One region of the Collinsella sp. AM41-2BH genome, then DNA from elsewhere that is predicted to be linked to it. Evidence: predicted binding sites of a transcription regulator. Region 1 holds the regulator's gene; the other holds the start of a gene.
What was found. Region 1 encodes NrdR, which represses ribonucleotide reductase genes. Its sites were predicted from a motif close to AAACACNATATATNGTGTTT; they were not measured.
Positions count from the first base shown of each region.

Region 1 (3,546 bases):
GTCCGCTTTCGCGCGGCGATGGACCAGACCCTCCCCTTCCTACGCAGCTTTGAGGACATGCATTTTGTCTTTTTGCCGGGCAAGGATGAGGAATACGCCGACCGCCTCAAGACGCTCTTCGACGCCATGAAACTCGAAAACGTTACGGTTCTGGACTACGTGGACGACATGGCGGCCCTCATGCACGGCTGCGACCTGGCAATTCTCAAATCGGGCGGACTCACCGTCACCGAGTGCCTGTGCGCGCATCTGCCGATGATCCTGCTGGGCAAGTCCTATGGCCAGGAAAAGGCCAACACCACCATGCTCACCGGCATGGGCGCCAGCATGCATGTCACCACCGCACGAGAGCTCATCGTGACGTTGCGTCATCTCCACGATCATCCTGAGTCGCTCAAGGCACTGCTCATCAACGGCGAAGTACTACGCCGCCCCCACGCAGCCGAAGACATAGCCATCGCAACCATGGAGCTCGTAGGCAAACCCCAAAAGCGCAAACGAGCCTTCTGCCGCTTCTACTGGGGCGAAAAACCTGCGCATATCCGCTAGGCGATAGTCCGCTGCTCGGCGGGAGCCGCCCATATATCATTCCATGCTCAAACATTCTCGCTGCGCAGGGCGCACTAATCCCGCCCGTCCGGGGCTCACCCATATCATTCCATGCTCAAACATTCTCGCTTCGCAGGGGCGCATCAATCCCGCCCGTCCGGGGCTCACCCATATCATTCCATGCTCAAACATTCTCGCTTCGCTGCGCTCGCTGCGAAACTGCGCGTGGAACGATATGGGTGAGCCCCGGACGGAAGGCTTCTTGCTTGAAAACAAATTACAAATCTAACCAGTAAGCCGATGCGACAAAGGAGCCAGACCTTTGTCGTATCGGCTTACCAATTAGGCATGATTTTTGGCTTCTAATGAAGGTGAGGCATGGTTAGTCGCGAGAATGTAAACGTAGCTCACCAGTGGGAGGGGCCTATATATCGTCCCGCGCGCAGTTTCGCAGCGTAGCGAGAATGTTTGAGCACGGGATGATATATAGGCCCCTCCCACTGGTGAGCGGACGATTGAGTTTAGGCGACGCCGCTAGAACCGAAACCGCCGGCTCCTCGGTCGGTTTTGTCTAGTTCTTCTACTTCTATGAGGTTGACCGTGGGGACTTCTTGGATGACGAGTTGGGCTATGCGGTCGCCTTTGTTGATTTGGATGTCGTTGGTGGGATCCAGGTTGATGAGGATAACCTTGAGTTCTCCTCGGTAGTGGGCGTCGATGAGGCCCGGCGTATTGACTATAGACAGGCCCTGCTTGATGGCCAAGCCGCTGCGGGGCTGGACGAAGCCGGCGTAGCCATCGGGCAGGGCGATGGCCAGCCCCGTAGAGACCAGACGGCGTTCGAAGGGCTTCAGGACGCAGTCCTCGTTGGAGCGCAAATCCAAGCCGGCATCAGTGGGATGGGCGTATTTGGGAAGCTCAACGGTGGGATCGAGACGCTTTATGTTGACGGTAATGTTGGACATGGAATCACCTTAGCTTGTCGAGCTCTTGCAGAAACTCATCGACGTCTTTGAAATCGCGGTAGACCGAGGCAAAGCGGATGTACGCCACCTTGTCAATCTTGGCCAAGCGCTTGAGCACCATGTCACCCAACTCATGGGACGTGACGGCCGTCAGTGTGCGAGAGCGCAGCTCGACCTCGATGTCGTCGATAATCTCATTGAGCTTCTTAGTGTCGATATCGCGCTTGATGGTGGCGCGCATCAAGCCGACGAGCAGCTTATTGCGATCGAACCGCTGCTTGGTTCCGTCTGACTTAATGACCTCGATTGGGTCTTCGCATCGCTCGAACGTTGTAAAGCGATAGTTACACGAGCAACATTCGCGACGGCGCTTAATGGTGTTATTTGACTCCTGCATACGAGAATCAACGACGCGGGTATGTGCCTTGCCGCATTTGGGACAGCGCATGGTACCTCCTCTTAAACGATAACAAGGGTACCATGCGCAGCGCGATAATGATTACGAACGAGCAGGAACCTTAAGATGCGCACCGGCGGCGAGCGAACCATGCTCCAGATGATTGACGTTACGGATCATGTCGGAAGTCTCTTGCGTGGAAAGGCCTTCGATTGGATATTCCTCGGCAAGCGACCAAAGAGAATCGCCAGTCTGAACGCGAATGGTCTCGTAAGTAATGTTGGAAACGGACTCGGCATACGCGGCGTGACGAGAGCTAAAGACCGAAGTAGCGAGGACAAAGAAGAGCGTAAGCGCAACGGCGACGGCGACAATCGTCGGAACCTTCAGGGCAACGCGGGCCGGCGCGACTACAGCCTGCTGATTGCGCGCAGGCTTTACGGTCAAAGGTTGAATGCCGGAGCGGCCACCCTGAACAACCGTAAAAGTGGGTTCTGCAGGCGTCTCGAGCTTAAGGGCGAGGTTTCCCTGGACCATATTCGTTGCGTTCATCATGTTCTCCTCTCGCGTGTTTTGCTGAGAACAGTTTTATCAAGCCGCGCGGACAAAAATGTCTAGCGCGAGAACGAATGTTCGGTTATTATTATCTTCGAACAGTTGTTCCTGTCAAGCAAAATTCGAACATTTGTTTGACATGGGTAGAGAGGATGCCCTGATGGCTCGCAAAATTACCAAGCGTCAGCAGCAAATTTACGACTTCATCAAGGAGTATCAGCAGGAGAAGGGTTATCCGCCCAGCGTGCGCGAGATGGCTTCTGCCGTGGGCCTTTCCTCCCCCAGCACCGTGCACGCCCATCTCTCTGCCCTGGAGGCGCGCGGGCTGCTCAAGCGCGATGCCACCAAGCCGCGTGCCCTGGAACTCTTTAACGAGGATGGTTCCTCTGTCTCAATTTCTAAATCTGACGAGCCCACCGCACCTCGCGGAACGGTCTCGCTACCGCTCGTTGGTCGCGTCGCGGCTGGGATTCCCATTCTGGCCGAGCAGAATATCGAAGACACGTTTACTATCCCGACCGAAATCGCCACTGATCAGGGTTCCTTTATCCTTGAGGTGCATGGGAGCTCAATGATCAATGTCGGCATCTTCAATGGCGATTACATCATCGTCCGTGAACAAAAGAGTGCCATGAACGGCGAAATTGTCGTGGCCATGATTGATGGTTCGGCGACCGTCAAGACGTTCTACAAGGAGCAGGGGCGTGTGCGCTTGCAGCCCGAGAACGACACCATGGAACCTATCTATGCAACGAATCCCGTTATCCTGGGCAAAGTCGTCGGCTTGATGCGCCGGTTCTCGTAATGCAAAAACGCATAACCATATTTGATACCGTCCGCGGGTTTACGATGATTTCTATGGCAGGTTTTCACGCTTGCTATGATCTCGCCTACCTGTACGGCTGGGATATGCCCTGGTTTACCCAGTCAGCCTTTCAAGACATCTGGCGCGCCAGCATCAGCTGGGTATTTTTGTTTATCGCCGGTTGGATGTGCACCCTTTCGCGCAACAATATCAAACGTGCCGCCAAATACGCCTTAGCAGCACTCGTTGTCTGGTTGGCAACAACACTTGTCTCA
Region 1 covers NZ_QSGH01000006.1:9,795-13,340, forward strand. The annotation lists gene DW899_RS04245 (glycosyltransferase) at 1-549, shown strand, start outside; gene dut (dUTP diphosphatase) at 1,071-1,514, opposite strand; gene nrdR (transcriptional regulator NrdR) at 1,519-1,962, opposite strand; gene DW899_RS04260 (LysM peptidoglycan-binding domain-containing protein) at 2,014-2,463, opposite strand; gene lexA (transcriptional repressor LexA) at 2,627-3,271, shown strand; gene DW899_RS04270 (heparan-alpha-glucosaminide N-acetyltransferase) at 3,271-3,546, shown strand, end outside.

Region 2 (3,546 bases), on a different contig from region 1:
AACGAGGTCCATGAGATCTATCGCGAGTGGCGCCGCGTGTTCGACCGTTATGATCCGCCGCGCAGCGCCGTTGCCGAGGCGTGGGTTCTGCCCGAGCGCCAGTATCTCTACGCACGCCCCAGCGAGCTTGGCCAGACATTCAACTTTGAGTTCGCCAAGGCCACTTGGACCTATGATGACATGCACGCTGCAATCGAGAAGGGCTTGAAGGCGGCCATCGAATCCGGTTCCGCCTCGACCTGGGTACTCTCCAACCACGACGTGCCGCGCGTGGCGACACGCTATGCCCTGCCGCAAATCAAGGCGACGCGCTACCATCAGATTGCGCTCGACTGGCTCTTACGCGACGGGTCGTCTTATGACGAGGACCGTGAACTCGGCGAGCGCCGCGCGCGGGCAGCCCTTTTGCTTGAGTTGGCGCTTCCGGGCTCGGCATACGTGTATCAGGGTGAGGAGCTCGGCCTTTTTGAGGTGGCTGACATCCCGTGGGCTGCACTCGAAGATCCCACTGCGACCAATACGCACGGACCGAAGCGCGAGAAGGGGCGCGACGGCTGTCGTGTGCCCCTGCCGTGGGTGGCAGCGGACGATCCCGCGCAGGGCGGATCGTTTGGGTTTTCACCGGCGGACGCCGATGCGGCGCCCCATCTGCCACAGCCTGCATGGTTTTCCGATTACGCTGCCGATAGGGAAGAAGCGGACCCGGCATCGATGCTTGCGTTCTATCGCGACGCCCTCTGGCTGCGGCGCAAGCTGCGCGGGTGCGCCAACGATCTTGCGTGGCTCGATCTTGACGGGTGCACCGGCCTTGCGGATGGTGCCGAGGGCGCTGAGGGCGGCGTCATCGCCTATCGCCGCGACAACGGCTGGGCGTGTGTGACGAACTTCGGTGCAGCACCCGTGGAGCTGCCGGCGGGTAGGGTCCTGCTCACCTCATCACCGCTTGCAGATGGCAGGCTCGCGCAGGACAGCTCTGCCTGGATCATGCTCGCTGAGTTGTAGGGGGCCTCTTGCGGCGAGCTTGCGTTTGCCTACACCTTCCGTGGTGGCTGATGTCTTCGCGAGGTTCGCGAGGGCGTCGCAAAACTTTTCAAAAAAAGTTCTTGCATTTGGGTGGATCATCCCGTATATTAAATCCTCGCAGGCGGACATGGCTCAGTTGGTAGAGCACAACCTTGCCAAGGTTGGGGTCGCGGGTTCGAGCCCCGTTGTCCGCTCCATTTGGGCGTTTAGCTCAGGGGGAGAGCGCTTCCCTGACACGGAAGAGGTCAGAAGTTCAAATCTTCTAACGCCCACCAAATGTTCGCAGCCCAGAGGCATCGCCTCTGGGCTATTTTGTTTTACGTCGCCAAATGGGTCGCCAAATACGTCACCAAATATCGAGTTTTTGATCTTCCGGAATGCTTCTCAGTAGTCATCCGAGAAAACTCCCATCTTCTCCGTTTGCATGCACATATCTTTCAAGGATTCGTGCCGCGGTTGCATGGAGCTCGGCAAGGCACGACCGCAACATGTTGGTCAAGCATAATCTTTTGGATTCTTTTGGCGTGAGCGGCTTGGTTTTGGTAGGATTTGTCAGCGGCTTGACTAAGGGGGTTTTATAACTGCCATGCAGGTAGCCGTGTTGGTAACGTTTTACCGACTTGTCAAATACCCCTCATTTTTAATGCGTCTGCAAAATGACCAATTGCTTTGACCTGCTGAAACACTATATGTTGTGTTTGACCTAAAAAAAGAATACAGGATATAGATGCTTCTTTGTCGTATGATAGATGGCGGACAGAGAACGAAGACCTTAACTGCCTCTTTTGAACGTGTCCTTGAACCGCTTGATTGGCTCTAGGGAATGTCCGCATGGAGGCTTATGGTTTATCGAGAACACAGATTGCGCGACGGCGCCGCAAGGCAGGGGCAGGCCCTGCCGGGCATCGTTTGGCTCTGAAGCGCAATGAGGCTACGACGCGAAAGAGGCAAGAGGATGAAGATCATCAAGCGCAGCGGCACCGAGGTTGTCTTTGACATCGATAAGATCGTCAATGCCATCCGCGCCGCAAACTTGGAGGTCGAGGAGAGCTCTCGTCTTACCGACCGCCAGGTGGTTTATGCGGCGCAAAACGTCGCCGAGGCATGCGAGAACGCGGGCCACACCGTTTCGGTCGAGGAGATCCAGGATTTGGTCGAGGACGAGATCATGCGTCTCGACTGCTACGAGGTCGCCCGCCACTACATCATCTATCGCTATGTTCAGAGCCTGAAGCGCCAGAAGAACACGACCGACGACAAGATTCTGTCGCTGATCGAGTGCAATAACGAAGAGGTCAAGCAGGAGAACTCTAACAAGAACCCGACCGTCAATTCCGTCCAGCGCGACTATATGGCCGGCGAGATTTCAAAGGATCTGACTCAGCGTGTGCTGCTGCCCCAGGAGATCGTGGATGCCCACAATGAGGGCCTGATCCACTTCCACGATTCTGACTACTTTGCCCAGCACATGCATAACTGCGACCTGGTGAACCTGGAGGACATGCTCCAGAACGGCACCGTTATCTCGGGCACGCTGATCGAGAAGCCGCACAGCTTCTCGACTGCCTGCAACATCGCGACGCAGATTATCGCCCAGGTTGCTTCCTCCCAGTACGGCGGCCAGTCTATTTCACTGACCCATCTCGCCCCGTTTGTTGAGGTGAGCCGTCAAAAGATTCGCGGCGAGGTTGCCCGCGAGCTCGAGGAGCTCGGTGTTTCGGCATCTGCCGAAAAGGTCCGTGAGGTCGTTGAGGACCGTCTGCGTGACGAGATCCGTCGCGGCGTCCAGACGATTCAGTATCAGGTTGTGACCCTTATGACCACAAACGGCCAGGCGCCGTTTGTGACGGTCTTTATGTATCTCAACGAGGCTCGCTCAGCGCAGGAGAAGCACGACCTTGCCATGATCGTGGAGGAGACGCTTCGTCAGCGCTATGAGGGCGTTAAGAACGAAGCCGGTGTGTGGATTACCCCGGCATTCCCCAAGCTTATCTATGTACTCGAGGACGATAATGTTCACGAGAATTCCCCGTACTTCTACCTGACCCAGCTGGCTGCCAAGTGCACCGCCAAGCGCATGGTGCCCGACTACATCTCCGAGAAGAAGATGCGCGAGCTCAAGCTGTCTAAGGGCGAGACCGCTGGCAACGGCGATTGCTACACCTGCATGGGTTGCCGCAGCTTCTTGACGCCCGACCGCTCCGGTAACGGATTTAACAATGTGGCCAACGCGCTGAACTATGACCCGAACAAGCCCAAGTACTATGGTCGCTTTAACCAGGGTGTTGTGACCATCAACCTGCCCGATGTCGCGCTGAGCTCGCATCAGGACATGGACAAGTTCTGGAAGATCTTCGATGAGCGCCTTGAGCTGTGCCATCGTGCCCTGCTGTGCCGTCATGAGCGCCTGATGGGTACGCTTTCGGATGCCGCACCGATTCTTTGGCAGTACGGTGCCCTCGCCCGCCTGAAGAAGGGCGAGACGATCGACAAACTGCTCGTGGGCGGATACTCTACCATCAG
Region 2 covers NZ_QSGH01000025.1:9,965-13,510, reverse strand. The annotation lists gene DW899_RS09635 (glycoside hydrolase family 13 protein) at 1-1,002, shown strand, start outside; tRNA gene DW899_RS09630 (tRNA-Gly) at 1,145-1,220, shown strand; tRNA gene DW899_RS09625 (tRNA-Val) at 1,224-1,298, shown strand; gene nrdD (anaerobic ribonucleoside-triphosphate reductase) at 1,979-3,546, shown strand, end outside.
Region 2: a site for NrdR is predicted at 1,704-1,723, ahead of nrdD (anaerobic ribonucleoside-triphosphate reductase). Genes of this name have one in related genera too.